One region of the Shewanella sp. MTB7 genome, then DNA from elsewhere that is predicted to be linked to it. Evidence: predicted binding sites of a transcription regulator. Region 1 holds the regulator's gene; each other region holds the start of a gene.

The links. The regulator ArgR, encoded in region 1, controls arginine synthesis, uptake and breakdown. The targets are predictions, from matches to a motif close to ANTGAATANNTATTCANT.
Region 2: a site for ArgR is predicted at 3,619-3,636, ahead of argA (amino-acid N-acetyltransferase). Genes of this name have one in related genera too.
Region 3: a site for ArgR is predicted at 2,331-2,348, ahead of HWQ47_RS18995 (OadG family protein). Genes of this name have one in related genera too.

The regions. Positions count from the first base shown of each region.
Region 1 is NZ_CP085636.1:1,533,769-1,538,699, reverse strand. Features, by position in the region: gene rplU (50S ribosomal protein L21) at 1-2, opposite strand, end outside; gene ispB (octaprenyl diphosphate synthase) at 276-1,247, shown strand; gene mdh (malate dehydrogenase) at 1,525-2,460, opposite strand; gene argR (transcriptional regulator ArgR) at 2,852-3,322, shown strand; gene HWQ47_RS06380 (Dyp-type peroxidase) at 3,471-4,406, opposite strand; gene HWQ47_RS06375 (ABC transporter ATP-binding protein) at 4,562-4,931, opposite strand, start outside.
Region 2 is NZ_CP085636.1:482,167-487,097, reverse strand. Features, by position in the region: gene HWQ47_RS02185 (hypothetical protein) at 1-1,360, opposite strand, end outside; gene HWQ47_RS02180 (Crp/Fnr family transcriptional regulator) at 1,469-2,167, shown strand; gene argA (amino-acid N-acetyltransferase) at 2,223-3,542, opposite strand; gene rpmG (50S ribosomal protein L33) at 3,832-4,005, opposite strand; gene rpmB (50S ribosomal protein L28) at 4,012-4,248, opposite strand; gene radC (RadC family protein) at 4,378-4,931, opposite strand, start outside.
Region 3 is NZ_CP085636.1:4,384,418-4,389,348, forward strand. Features, by position in the region: gene HWQ47_RS18985 (sodium ion-translocating decarboxylase subunit beta) at 1-202, opposite strand, end outside; gene oadA (sodium-extruding oxaloacetate decarboxylase subunit alpha) at 211-2,007, opposite strand; gene HWQ47_RS18995 (OadG family protein) at 2,032-2,277, opposite strand; tRNA gene HWQ47_RS19000 (tRNA-Ser) at 3,122-3,213, opposite strand; tRNA gene HWQ47_RS19005 (tRNA-Arg) at 3,243-3,319, opposite strand; tRNA gene HWQ47_RS19010 (tRNA-Arg) at 3,390-3,466, opposite strand; tRNA gene HWQ47_RS19015 (tRNA-Arg) at 3,536-3,612, opposite strand; tRNA gene HWQ47_RS19020 (tRNA-Arg) at 3,694-3,770, opposite strand; tRNA gene HWQ47_RS19025 (tRNA-Ser) at 3,876-3,967, opposite strand; tRNA gene HWQ47_RS19030 (tRNA-Arg) at 3,997-4,073, opposite strand; tRNA gene HWQ47_RS19035 (tRNA-Arg) at 4,144-4,220, opposite strand; tRNA gene HWQ47_RS19040 (tRNA-Arg) at 4,257-4,333, opposite strand; tRNA gene HWQ47_RS19045 (tRNA-Arg) at 4,370-4,446, opposite strand; tRNA gene HWQ47_RS19050 (tRNA-Arg) at 4,483-4,559, opposite strand; tRNA gene HWQ47_RS19055 (tRNA-Arg) at 4,594-4,670, opposite strand; tRNA gene HWQ47_RS19060 (tRNA-Ser) at 4,692-4,783, opposite strand.

The DNA.
Region 1 (4,931 bases):
ATAGCTATTTCACTCCGATTTTTTCTATCACCCGGCTCATTTGATGAGGCAGGGGTGTATAAAAGCTTTAATGACAATGGTCGCGGAGTTTACGCTAAGAACTCTAAGCTGACAAGCCCTAATTCAATAAGAATAAAAAAAGAACGGAATTACTCCCAGTATCAGCTTCTAGTGATGCCTTAACGCTTATTTTTAGGTAGAATCTCAACATTATAACATTTAAACCATAAGCGGGGCGCCGATTATATGACTCCCCCATTAACCAGAGCCTTTCTATGGATTTGAACGCCATTCGTCAGTTAGCCGACAACGACATGAACAATGTTAATAAGCTAATATACAAACAACTAGAATCTGATGTAGCCCTGATTAATCAATTGGGCTTCTACATTATTAATGGCGGCGGCAAGCGTATGCGCCCCCTTCTATCAATTTTAGCTGCACGAGCTGTTAATTATGAAGGTGAAGCTCACCTTAAACTTGCAGCTATTATTGAGTTTATCCACACCGCCTCCTTACTTCATGATGATGTTGTCGATGAATCCCTTTTACGCCGTGGCAGAGAAACGGCGAATGCCCTTTTCGGAAACAGTGCAAGTGTTTTAGTCGGTGATTTTCTTTACACCCGCTCATTTCAGATGATGACCGAGCTAGGTAGCATGGAGATCCTTGAAGTACTTGCCGATGCGACTAATGTATTAGCAGAAGGTGAAGTTTTACAGTTAATGAACTGTAATGACCCAAATACAACTGAAGAAAGCTATATGAGAGTGATCTACTGTAAAACGGCCAAGCTTTTTGAAGCAGCAACCCGTTTAGCCGGAGTCCTCGCCAATAGCTCTAACGAGATTCAAGCTGCTTTAGCCGCTTATGGAAAGTATTTAGGAACAGCTTTTCAACTGACCGATGATCTGCTTGATTATACCGCTGACACTGAAGAACTAGGTAAGAACATAGGTGACGATCTCGCAGAAGGTAAACCGACCCTCCCCCTTATCTATGCAATTTCTCACGGTTCGGATGCTCAAAAGCTTCTTATACGTACCGCTATCGAAAAAGGTGATGGTACAGACAGTATTGAACCTATATTAGCAGCCCTCGAAGATTGTGGCGCACTTGAATACACTTTTAAACGTGCTCAAGAAGAGTCAGATAAAGCCATAGAGGCGCTTTCTATACTGCCGGAGAGTGATTACAAGCAAGCGCTAATTTCTCTCGCTAAAATAGCTGTAGCTCGCAACCATTAATTTTACATCGGTTATCAAACACAAATCCCCTCAATCGCTTTGACGTACAGGATGTAGGGAATGCCAAGAAATGTAGGGAACATTTCAGGTGTCATGCGATCGGGGACAAGTACTCTGACTATCAGGAATGATAGGAATGCACAGAGATGAAGGAACACCTCCTGCCATGTACAAATCCCCTCAATCGCTATCCATGCGATCGGGGATAAGTACATCCATGTACAAAAAAGGAGCCGACAGGCTCCTTTTTATTTGTCAGATTTGAATCAGACAATAATTACTTAACAAACTCGACACCAAGCTTAATGTCAGCTTTAAGCGTATCTAGCATCGCATCACGAGCATTTGCTTCGAACTCACTCACGTCACCATAAGCTAGTACTTTTTCTACGCCTTTCTTACCCAGTAAGATTGGCTGTGCGAAAAATTCAGCATGCTCACTACCACCATCAACATAGGCACACTCAATCACATTTTCTTCACCTTGAAGACCACGTACAAGCGCTAGACCAAAGCGACAAGCAGCCTGACCCATAGAAAGTGTTGCACTACCGCCACCGGCTTTAGCTTCAACAACTTCAGTACCTGCATTTTGAATACGTGTCGTCAACGTCGCCACTTCTTCATCAGTGAAACTCACTCCTTCTATTTGAGAAAGAAGTGGAAGAATAGTCACCCCACTGTGTCCACCGATAACATTAACAGTGACATCTGCGACATTCAGACCTTTAGCTTCAGCAACAAAAGTCTCAGAACGAATAACATCAAGTGTTGTAATTCCGAACAAACGATTCTTATCGTACACACCCGCAGCTTTCAGCACTTCAGCTGCAATTGCCACTGTCGTGTTAACTGGATTAGTAATAATTCCAATTAAGGCATTTGGACAAGTCGCGGCACACTTTTCAACTAAGTTTCTAACGATTCCGGCATTAATATTGAATAAATCTGAACGATCCATTCCTGGCTTTCGAGCTACACCAGCCGAGATCAAAACAACATCCGCACCTTCAAGTGCTGATGAAGGATCTTGACCAGCAAAACCTTTAACTTCTACAGCTGTCGGAATATGACTAAGGTCAACGGCAACACCAGGTGTTACAGGAGCGATATCATATAGTGATAGTTTTGAGTCAGCAGGCAATTGCGTTTTTAGTAGTAAGGCAAGAGCTTGACCAATACCACCAGCGGCACCAAGTACAGCAACTTTCATAGTTATCTCCGTCATTTCTTAGGTGTTTTGTGACATAAATCCATTTTACAGATGCAGCAACATTACTGTAATCACAGAGAAAGTTCAATTATCCCTTAGTCTTGGTTAGGTTATTATTGTCTTCATGCTTAATAAATAGTCTAAAAGCTCAGCATTTCAAGCTTGAAATTAACATTTCCCCCTTGAATCATCTATATCGAGCTACTTGGTAATGCAGGATTCAGTGGGGATTCTCAAATAGTTTAGCTATATATCCAGCATCACATACCTTCACCACAACAGTCTTTTTAAGTTGATAATGCATTCTTATTCACATAAGTCGAGTAGTTGTTGACAAAAACAGCTACAATATTCAAAATGATTAAGTTTTTTGAATATAGAATAATAAATTATGCAAGCAAATAGATCTCAAGACGAACTCGTAAAAACATTTAAATCAATTTTGAAAGAGGAGCGATTCGGTTCTCAGAGTGAAATTGTTCTCGCGCTTCAAGCTGAAGGCTATAGCAATATTAACCAATCTAAAGTATCTAGAATGCTCAGCAAGTTTGGGGCTGTTCGCACCCGAAATGCAAAGCAAGAGATGGTTTACTGCCTTCCTGCAGAGCTCGGTGTACCTACGGCAGGTAGTCCACTCAAAAATCTGGTATTAGATGTTGATCATAACCAAACTATGATCGTGGTAAGAACTAGCCCTGGAGCTGCTCAGCTGATCGCACGTCTACTTGACTCAATAGGTAAACCTGAAGGTATCCTCGGTACTATTGCAGGTGATGATACTATTTTCATCACCCCATCTAATATCCAAGAGATTGGTAAAACCTTAGCAACAGTTAAATCTCTATTTAACTTTTCCAGCTAAGTCTAATACTCATTGGTATAATCTAGGCGCTTAAACAAAGTTGGTAGACCTCATAAACTATCTTACCCTTCATTGAAGCAATAGCTATAAAACAAAAAACGCACCTTTAAAGGTGCGTTTTTGTATGGAAAGAAACAAAAACATTCGATTAATTTGCGGCTTTTTCCATAAAATCTAACGAAGGCGCGAAGAAAGATGAGCCTGTTAATGCTTGAGTAAAATGAAGCAGGTGGTCATGATTCCCTTCTTCATCACCATGCACCATACTATGAAGCATCTGTTCAAAGTGTTCTGAATTACGACAATTCGAAATAAACATAAGCCCCTGCTCTTTTACTGAGCCATAAGGCATACTCTGTCTCAAAATCTCCATCGAGTTACCTTGAGCATCTTTAAGATTTACACGCTTAATATGACTGGTTAAGGGTTTGTCAGCAGATGCGTACTCAATATTATCGTGCTTAGTTCGACCGATGATATCTTCTTGCTTCTTCTGTGGCAGCTTATGCCATTTACTCAGATTGTGAGCAAATTTTTGCACATGAACATAACTACCAGACTTAAATCCTATATCTTCGTCACCCACTAACGCCACCTCTTGCCGGTTTCGTCCTCTAGGGTTCTCTGTGCCATCAACAAAACCAGTTAAATCTCGATTATCCATAAAGCGAAAACCTCGCTCCTCATCGACTAATTCAACTAATCCCTCAAACATTTGACATACTTCGTTAGCAACTAGATGCAATGTATCTAAACGGTCACAACGAATATGCACAAAAAGATCATACTCTAAAGCTGGCATATCACGATTACCAGCACGTTTCGCCGGAAATGGTCTTAACTGTGCAGGACGAGCAGCTGAATATAGGTTATCCCAATAGTTAGCCCCGATAGCAATGAACCCATTAAAAGCACTATCTGCATATTGATCGCTAAGCTCATGAATATACTGAGCCACATTCGCCAAACAAGGTCGTAATTGTGATTCAACACCATCATTAGCATTAAACATTAAATACACACTGTGTAAATTACCTTCAGCACACACGCCTAACTGTTCACGAGGCATAAACTGATCACCCATATCCTAACCGCCTTCTTAACATTAATTCATTATCGGCAGTATTATCAATAATTTTAGATTTTAATGATATTAACTAACGCACAATTAATGTCATTAAAATTCATACATTTATTATCGACTTAAATTAGCATGCCATTCCTGAAAGGATTGAACTATCAAAAAATAACGAAAGAATGCACCGATATTATAAGTGAAACTCGTTGGCCGGGTACAAATTGCTCATACAGGCTAGTAACTTGGTAACATGATCCAGCAACCTTGACCTGATAATGACAACTACTCCCTAAGAAACGTCGTTCAATGATAACCCCGTCCCCAGTTTCATTCGCTATCATCTCAAACTGTTGGGGCCTTAGCATCACTTCTCCTTGGTAACTAACAGGGTAAGGTAACCTTGAAGTACTAGTGAAGCTTCCCAATGGGGTCTCAATACTAGAAGCGCTACTAACAACAGCGGGTAGGTAGTTACTCAGTCCTAAAAAATCAGCAACATACCTGTCATTAGGTGAGCGGTATAACTCCTCT
Region 2 (4,931 bases), 1.1 Mb from region 1:
ACACAGCCTCAAGCATAGAGGGCATCATGTAACGAGACTTAGGAAAGTACTCTTGCATTACCGTTTGTTCATCACCCAGTTTGAGGATTTTCTGCACCGCATGAGGAAAATCTGGCGAAGCGAGTAAATTACGGATCTGTACTACAGCCATATCTTCATCTCCTAAACCATCACCATCAGCAGCCATCTCAAGCCATGCGATACCACATTCACGCTTAGCATTACGAGGGCGATCTTCTTCTCGCGATACCACCACTGTGTAGTAACCGTTTTTATCTAATGGCACCTCTTCATCGAACAAGCAATCTGTCACCCGAGTATTGGCAAAGCTTTGGTTTGAACAGATTGACCAATAACGAAGATCCGCTTCAGTATGTTTACGCTCACCATAAAAAGATTTACTCACCTTAGGCATCTTGGCGCGGATCACTAACACCTTGCCAAACTTTCTATTTACTATGGTTCGAATATAGTTGTTGTCTAAATTGGGATAAAAGCCGCCCTCTGAACGACGCCCCATCTTCACCTTCTCACCTGAGTACATCGATAGTAAAAACTCCCTATCATATTGGATATACCAAGAAGCGGGGTTTGTCGCAGGCCAAGTGGCTGGCTTATCCGCTTGATCTCTCAGCGCCACGTATTTCTCAGCACTGATATTGAGAGCCCCCGGATCTATTTTCAGTTGCTGACCTGCTTTTAGTGCCTCACAAGCATCACTGCCCTTTAATCGTTTACCATCACTCAAAGTCAACACTGGCGACGGCAAAGGCACGCCACCGGTAATTGAGGCTTGCTCATCTGGTAGATAGATCCGATAGATCAACAATTGCTGATCTTTCTTATAGCTAGGGGCGTAGATGCTGGAACGAATGGTATTGCGTTGCATCACACCACGCTCAATCTCTGGTGGTGTACCGGTTTGTACATGAATACTGTAACTTCGATTTTCGACCTGACGGTCTGCACCAGCTTGATAGGGATTAGCATTATTCAACTTAGGAGCTATCAGGTAATCGGCAACAGAGTCTTGAGGCCTACCCCGCTCATCATAGCTGATCAAAGATTGATAACGAGCGTGGGTAAACTCTCCATCAACCTCTAACTTAGCCCCTTTTGGGATAGTAAAGGTGGCAGCCCAATAAAAGACATTGGCGTCGGGGTATGCCACATTGATATAGGGGTCAGCACTAAAAGGACCTCGATTCCAAAAGCAGGTACGCGGTCCCTCAATATCTGCAGTCGGCTTCTCATAATCCAGCGGCTTAGCCTGAATATTAAAACTCACACTGGTCAGTAAAAAAACAGATACCCATTTTAGGCGTTGCGTGTTTATTATATTAGTGATGTCGTAAGTCATCTTTCTCCCCATAGGATATGAAACAGACTTGTTTCGTATCTGTTAATAGATTTATAGTATTAACCTAGACGATTAAGGGAGGGTCAATTGTCGCCAAACAGACAATCTATGAAAAAATATAGTCGCGAGGAGTTAACTGAATTTCTAAGTTGCTCTGGCGTTTTTAGTACCTGCAATAAAGATGAAATAGATTATATTCTGAGCCAGCTAAAGACCTCTCACTATAAAAATGAGACGGTTGTAGCCCATAGAGAAGACATTGGCGATCAGGTTAGGTTTGTCATTAAAGGCAGCCTAAATGTTGTTGTCACCAGTTTAGATGGAAAAGAGGTGCGATTTCCCCCGATAGGCCCACACCGTTGGATCGGATGGATCTCTTGTTTCAATAACCAAGCTCTCTCCCATGATTGGGTCGCTACCGCTAAATCTGACATTATAGCGATACCCGGTGGCGTGATTCGAAGACTCTGCGAAAACAATCCCGACCTGTATCCCAAAGTGATGACTGAAATTAATAGTCAGTTTAAGTTATTAATGAATTGGACCGAGTTTGTGAGTCTACATTCTCTTACCGCCAGAGTGCGTATGTTAATCCAAATCTTAGCTCAGATTAGTGCCGCCACAATGGATGATAAACCAGGCTGGTTACAGGTCGATGTCACCCAAGAACACCTCGCTTCATTTTTGAATCTATCCCGACAAACTGCTAATAAACTACTTGTTGAGTTAGAGAAGGAGGATCTCATTAGTATTGGCTATCGAAAGATCTTGATCAACGCCAGTAAATTAAACAATCTAACCAGCTGACACAGACAAAAAATACCAGCAAAGGCGGGTATTTTTTGTCTGGATAGAGAAAAGCCTAAAGCTTTAACGCAAGAATTTTAGACTTTCTTTGATAGTTGTATAGCTGCTTCTTTTTATTGGGTAACTCATCCACTTCAACGATCTGAAAACCGTGTTCCAAAAACCAATGAATGCTACGTGTCGTTAAGGCAAACAGGCGGGTATAACCACGCACTCTGGCTTGGCCTATTATGTTCTTCAGTAGTAAGCTGCCCCTGTCTGCATCTCGGTATTCTGGATGTACCACTAAACAGGCAAACTCTCCGGCACTGTCCTCTTCAAAGGGATAAAAGGCAGCGCAACCAATAACTAAGTTATCACGCTCAATAAGCATAAACTGCTCAATCTCCATCTCCAATTGCTCACGAGAGCGCCGCACTAAGAACCCCTTCTCCTCTAAAGGACGAATAAGATTAAGTATGCCACCAATATCACTAATACTCGCTCTGCGCAGCCGTTCTGCACTTTCTGTGACTATCTGAGTTCCTATGCCATCTCTGGAAAAGAGCTCTTGCAATAGAGAACCATCATCTAAATAACTGACAAAGTGACACCGAGCGACGCCATTTCGACAGGCATCAATACTGGCCTTAAGAAAAGCCTTGGTTCCCACACAAATATTTATCTCATCATCAATGTGATTTAAGATCGCTTGCGCTTCGTTTGGCATCAATTCCGCCAATACTTCACCTGAGCTATCTAAAATTCCCTTTTGCGAACTAAAACCGATCATCTTGTCAGCCTTGAGCTTCACCGCAATTTGAGTTGCGACCTCCTCCGCTGTTAGATTAAAACTTTCTCCCGTGACTGAAGCTGCAATAGGCCCTAATAGTACGATGCCATTACTGTCCAATTGCGCTTTAAGTCCCTGCACATCAATTCGCCTGACCTTACCACTCAAGCAATAATCGACACCATCATCGACCCCTAAAGGCTGTGCGGTAACAAAATTACCACTGACCACATTGATCTGTGCACCTTGCATAGGGGTATTACTCAAACTCATGGAAAGTCGTGCCGTAATATCAAGTTGTAAGCCACCTACAACCTGCTTAATAACTTTAAAAGCATCCTCTTCAGTAATACGAATACCGTTATAATATTCAGGAATTAATGCTCTTTCAGCGAGCGCCTCATCGATCTGCGGACGAGCGCCGTGCACTAAAACCATCTTAATCCCTAAGCTATGCAGCAGGGCAATATCATTAATAATCGAGCGAAACTGGCCTTGTGCTAAGGCCTCTCCCCCCAACATAACCACAAACGTTTTTCCCCTATGCGCATTCACATAAGAGGCCGAGTGACGAAATCCTTCAACGAGTTCTGTGGTCCGCACGCTAATATCTCACTTAATTCATCGTTTGATCGAATTACGGTAAATGACCGCAACAATAATGACACCAAGGAATAGTATTGCATTTTAATTCATAATAACAGCATTTATTTTCACTTTGAGTTTTAAAAGTATTAGCCATAAAGCTCAGTAAAGGCATGCATGAACAACAATTAGCTAAAATATTAAGAATATGAATTTTATTGCAAAATGACCAACAGAGAAAGGATAAATTTCAGCCAAAAAAAAGCCCCTGAAACAGGGGCTTTTAAGAAAACTAGTTTTCAAGTTATTACTTGATTTTAGCTTCTTTGTACATAACGTGCTGACGGATAACTGGATCAAATTTCTTGATTTCCATTTTCTCAGGCATGTTACGCTTGTTCTTTTCAGTGGTGTAGAAATGACCAGTTTTAGCGCTAGAAACTAGCTTGATCTTCTCACGATTACCTTTAGATTTAGCCATGATTTATTATACCTTCTCGCCACGGGCACGAAGTTCAGCAACAACAACTTCAATACCTTTCTTATCGATAATACGCATACCTTTAGGGGTAAGACGTAGCTTAACGAAACGCTTTTCACCTTCTAACCAAAAACGGTGGTTTTGTAGGTTCGGTAAAAAACGACGACGTGTCGCGTTTTTCGCGTGTGAGCGGTTGTTACCAACCATTGGTTTCTTGCCAGTTACTTGGCATACTCTTGACATGTCAAACTTCTCCAAAACAATATATATATAACGCTCGAGCATTAATGTACCTCGAATATGGCCGTCGCCTGAGGCACACAACAGAGGGCGCATTTTATACAGGATCTAAAAGTAAAGATCAAGGGATAGTTAATCTATCCATCCCCGTTCTGCAAATGAAACTATCTCGCGATCACCAACAACCATATGGTCTAGCAAGGAAACATCTATGGTTGCGAGTGCACATTTCAATCGCTCAGTAATTCGTCTATCGGCTTGGCTTGGCTCCGCAACTCCTGATGGATGGTTGTGGCAGACAATCACAGCCGCAGCTTTTTTTTCTAGAACAAGACTCACCACATCACGGGGATATACTGAAGCCGAGTTTATGGTGCCACGAAATAATTCGACGAACTGAATTACCCTGTGCTGGCTATCCAGCAATAAAATTGCAAATACTTCATAGGCACGATCCCGTAATTGTCTCATTAAATAGTCCCGAGTTAAATCGGGATCACTCAATATTTTGCCTCTTTTTAAATTTTGTTGTGAAATTCGCTTACTCAACTCGACCGCAGCGTGAAGTTGCGCATACTTTACAGGTCCCATCCCTGATAACTTACATACCTGCAGTTGTGATGATATCAACAGCTCTCTAAGGCCACCAAACTCATTAATTAGATTCCTAGCCAGCTCCACAGCAC
Region 3 (4,931 bases), 2.9 Mb from region 1:
GTATTCCCCCCTCTTCAGTAAAGCCACCATTAGGGATATTAGCTAAAATGGCACCAAAGCCAATAGGTAAAAGCAGTAAGGGTTCAAACTTTCTAACAATCGAAAGATAAAGAAGTAAAGCCCCAACTCCCATCATTAATAGTTGGCCACCGGTAAAATTAGCGATTCCCGACTCAGACCAAAATGCAATTAATCCTTCCATCTGAGCTCCTATGCCAAACCTAATAATTGATGACCAACGGAGACAGAGTCACCCTCTTTAACCCAGATTTTGCTAATAACACCATCAGCTTCAGCGCGAATTTCAGTTTCCATCTTCATCGCTTCTAATATGATAACCACATCACCTTCACTAACAACATCACCGGCAGAGACATTAACCTTGAAAATATTCCCAGAAAGAGGGGCTTTCATCTCTAATTTGATAACACTGTCTTGGGTCGTTGCAACTTGAGGCGTAGCTGGAGTAAAAGGCACAACATTTTCAACAGAATTGATTTGACTGATATCCCCTCCAGGGGACACTTCCACAACAAAGCTCTGACCTTGCACATTAACAGTATAAGTTTCAGGACCTCTGTGCTGTGGGGCAGTACTTTCAACTTCGACCTTAGCTGCAATCTCTGGCTTAGGTTCAAATGCATCAGGATTATTCCTATTTTTAATAAACTTCAAGCCAATTTGCGGAAACAATGCATAAGTAAGTACATCATCAGACAACTCAGGAGCCAGATCTAATCCCTCTTGTGCAGCCTTCTCTTTAAGTTCTTGGGTCAATTTTTCAAATTCAGGTGAAAGCAGATCGGCAGGACGGCAAGTAATCGCTTGTCCGCCATTGAGTACTTTAGCTTGCAACTCTTGATTAACTGGCGCTGGTGTCGCACCATATTCGCCTTTTAATACGCCTTCAGTCTCTTTTGTCAGAGATTTGTACCGCTCCCCCGTCAGTACATTAATAACTGATTGTGTACCGACAATTTGTGATGTAGGAGTCACTAGAGGGAGGAAACCAAGCTCCTCACGAACCCTTGGGATCTCCTCAAGCACTAGGTCTAATTTGTCAGCGGCACCCTGCTCTTTTAACTGAATCTCCAAGTTGGTTAGCATTCCACCCGGCACTTGAGCACGTAAAATACGAGAATCAATTCCCTTAAGTTTACCTTCAAATTGAGCATATTTTTCACGTATATCCCTAAAGTAGGCAGCAATCTCTTCGAGCAGCGCCATATCATAACCCGTAGCTCTGTCTGTACCTTCAACCATGGCAACCAGAGTCTCTGTCGCACTGTGACCATAGGTTTGGCTCATTGATGAAATAGCGGTATCGAGCACATCGATTCCAGCCTCAATGGCCTTCAGATACGTGGCAGTACTTAACCCTGTGGTCGCATGACAATGCATAGAGACCATTAAGTCTGTTTGAGACTTAATCTGACTGATCATGTCAAATGCATCAAACGGCTTAAGTAGACCTGCCATATCCTTAATACATATTGAATGGCAACCCATATCTTCGAGTCGCTTGGCCATATCAACCCAAGTATTTAAGTTATGCACCGGGCTGGTTGTATAAGAGATGGTTCCCTGAGCATGACCGCCCACCTCAACCACGGATCTCACCGCAGTTTCCAAATTGCGCACATCATTCATTGCATCGAAGATACGGAACACATCAACACCATTGATGTGAGCACGCTCAACAAACTTCTGAACAAGATCATCAGCGTAATGGCGGTAACCTAACAGGTTTTGTCCACGTAAAAGCATTTGCTGCGGAGTATTAGGCATCACTTTTTTCAGTTCGCGAATACGTTCCCACGGATCTTCGCCTAAATAACGAATACATGAGTCAAATGTCGCTCCTCCCCATGATTCCAAAGACCAGAAGCCAACTTTGTCCAATAGTGGCGCAATAGGCAGCATATCTTCGGTTCGAAGACGTGTAGCAAGAATGGATTGATGTGCATCTCTTAGGACGACGTCGGTTAACGCAAGTGGCTTACTCATAGAAAATCCTTACTACTATTATTATTATGCTTTAGCGCGATATTGCTCAATGGCAACGGTGATAACAGCAACCATTTTGGGATCTACTCCCTGACTTTGAATGCCCACTCCGGTTTTTACAGACTTGTCAGCTGTTACTGGCAAAGGAGCAAATTTCCACGCTACCAATTTAATGCCTAAAATCAGTATTGTGAGAAAGACGAACACCAATGTCATACCCAACAGCATGATGCCAAACGATTCAACAATTTGTTCAGATATCGACTCCATACCATCCTCTTCATTCTTTGATCTATATAACCTAGGGGACACAACACCTAGAAAGTAACTTTTTATTCACTATTGAGATTAATGCAAGTCACCTTAACGGTGACGCTTACAATCTACAGAACTGAGGTAGAGACCAGTCAATTAGAAAACAATAACTAATCTATAACAAAATAGTGAGTGAGTTGTAAATTGGTCATACCAAATAAATCAAGATCAAAGCTAGATGACTGGGTAATTAATAATTTTTTAATCATTTTACTGAGGAACCATCAATAACCTAGCCATATCAATCGACTTATACATAAAAAGTTGTAGTAGCAGAAAGCAGAGGTTTCAACATAGGGAGTAAAGATAAGAGTGGTTGAAATTTTATGCAGTTTAGGCAAATAAACGCCATACGTTTAACGCTAACATTGAGCTTGAAATTGAAGGGTTAAAATTGAGCTCCTGTGTAGAAGAAAAGAAAATAGTGCAACGAGTACAAACTATAAAGAGAACTCAGACAACGCAAACAGGTATGAATCTTCAACAAGCCCCTAGCTAGAGCATCTATAACGACGAAACCGAGCTTTGGTGACGATAACCTCACACTTGGCATCCGATGGTGCTTGGCATAGCTTATATGGATACGAGAGCCTAGACACAAAGTCGAATATAAGCCTTCCATGATGACTCGGCATAACTTAGATCTCGAGATTCCAGACACAAAACTAAATTTATACCATCCATGGTAATTTGGCATAAGTGTTCTGACCTCCAGGGATGGAGGAAATGCCAATCAATGTCAGGAACATTTGTGGCCAGACACAAAAAAGCCCATTGATTTCTCAATGGGCTTGATTGATGGCGGAGAGGGAGGGATTCGAACCCTCGATGGGATTTAAAGCCCATACTCCCTTAGCAGGGGAGCGCCTTCGGCCACTCGGCCACCTCTCCTAAACTTCTATTATTCATGAAAATAATAATGGTGCGCGTGGAAGGAGTCGAACCTCCGACCGCCTGGTTCGTAGCCAGGTACTCTATCCAGCTGAGCTACACGCGCAAATATCAGTTTATCCTTCTTGTAAAAGAAGGATTATTCCCAGTTAAACAACTAACTCGAAATATAAATATGGTGCGGATGGGAGGAGTCGAACCTCCGACCGCCTGGTTCGTAGCCAGGTACTCTATCCAGCTGAGCTACATCCGCACAAACTATTTCAACTTTCACCTAAAGCTAAAAACTCAAAGTTGCCCTTGATACTTATCGCTTTAAATATGGTGCGCGTGGAAGGAGTCGAACCTCCGACCGCCTGGTTCGTAGCCAGGTACTCTATCCAGCTGAGCTACACGCGCAAATCTTAATTATAGTAACAAAACTATATTGACTTAATACCGATATAGTTACCAGCATAAAACCTTTCACCTTTATCAGTATGGTGCGGATGGGAGGAGTCGAACCTCCGACCGCCTGGTTCGTAGCCAGGTACTCTATCCAGCTGAGCTACATCCGCATCGGTTACTGACAACATCTAGTCTATTGACTCTAAAGAGTCTACTTAGTCTTTCGACCTAAGGCGACAAAAAAACCCGTTGACAATATCAACGGGCTTGATTGATGGCGGAGAGGGAGGGATTCGAACCCTCGATGGGATTTAAAGCCCATACTCCCTTAGCAGGGGAGCGCCTTCGGCCACTCGGCCACCTCTCCTAAACTTCTATTATTCATGAAAATAATAATGGTGCGCGTGGAAGGAGTCGAACCTCCGACCGCCTGGTTCGTAGCCAGGTACTCTATCCAGCTGAGCTACACGCGCAAATATCAGTTTATCCTTCTTGTAAAAGAAGGATTATTCCCAGTTAAACAACTAACTCGAAATATAAATATGGTGCGGATGGGAGGAGTCGAACCTCCGACCGCCTGGTTCGTAGCCAGGTACTCTATCCAGCTGAGCTACATCCGCACATATAAAACATTACACTTACTTTTTACTATTGAATGGTGCGGATGGGAGGAGTCGAACCTCCGACCGCCTGGTTCGTAGCCAGGTACTCTATCCAGCTGAGCTACATCCGCACATATAAAACATTACACTTACTTTTTACTATTGAATGGTGCGGATGGGAGGAGTCGAACCTCCGACCGCCTGGTTCGTAGCCAGGTACTCTATCCAGCTGAGCTACATCCGCACATATAAAACATTACACTTACTTTTTACTATTGAATGGTGCGGATGGGAGGAGTCGAACCTCCGACCGCCTGGTTCGTAGCCAGGTACTCTATCCAGCTGAGCTACATCCGCAACGCCTTTCAATATATCCCGTCATCTTACAAAATGGTGCGGATGGGAGGAGTCGAACCTCCGACCGCCTGGTTCGTAGCCAGGTACTCTATCCAGCTGAGCTACATCCGCAACGTATTTGCAAGTAAGAAATGGCGGAGAGGGAGGGATTCGAACCCTCGATGGGATTTAAAGCCCATACTCCCTTAGCAGGGGAGCGCCTTCGGCCACTCGGCCACCTCTCCGTTTCTTGGCGCACATATTACTGTTTGAAGAAAATAAGTCAAACCATTTCTTATAAAGGATTTCTGTTTGGAGTGTTTTTAAACAGATCAAACAAATAATGCACGTCTTCAGTATATAAGGAGATTCTTTTACCGGAAAAACCAATGA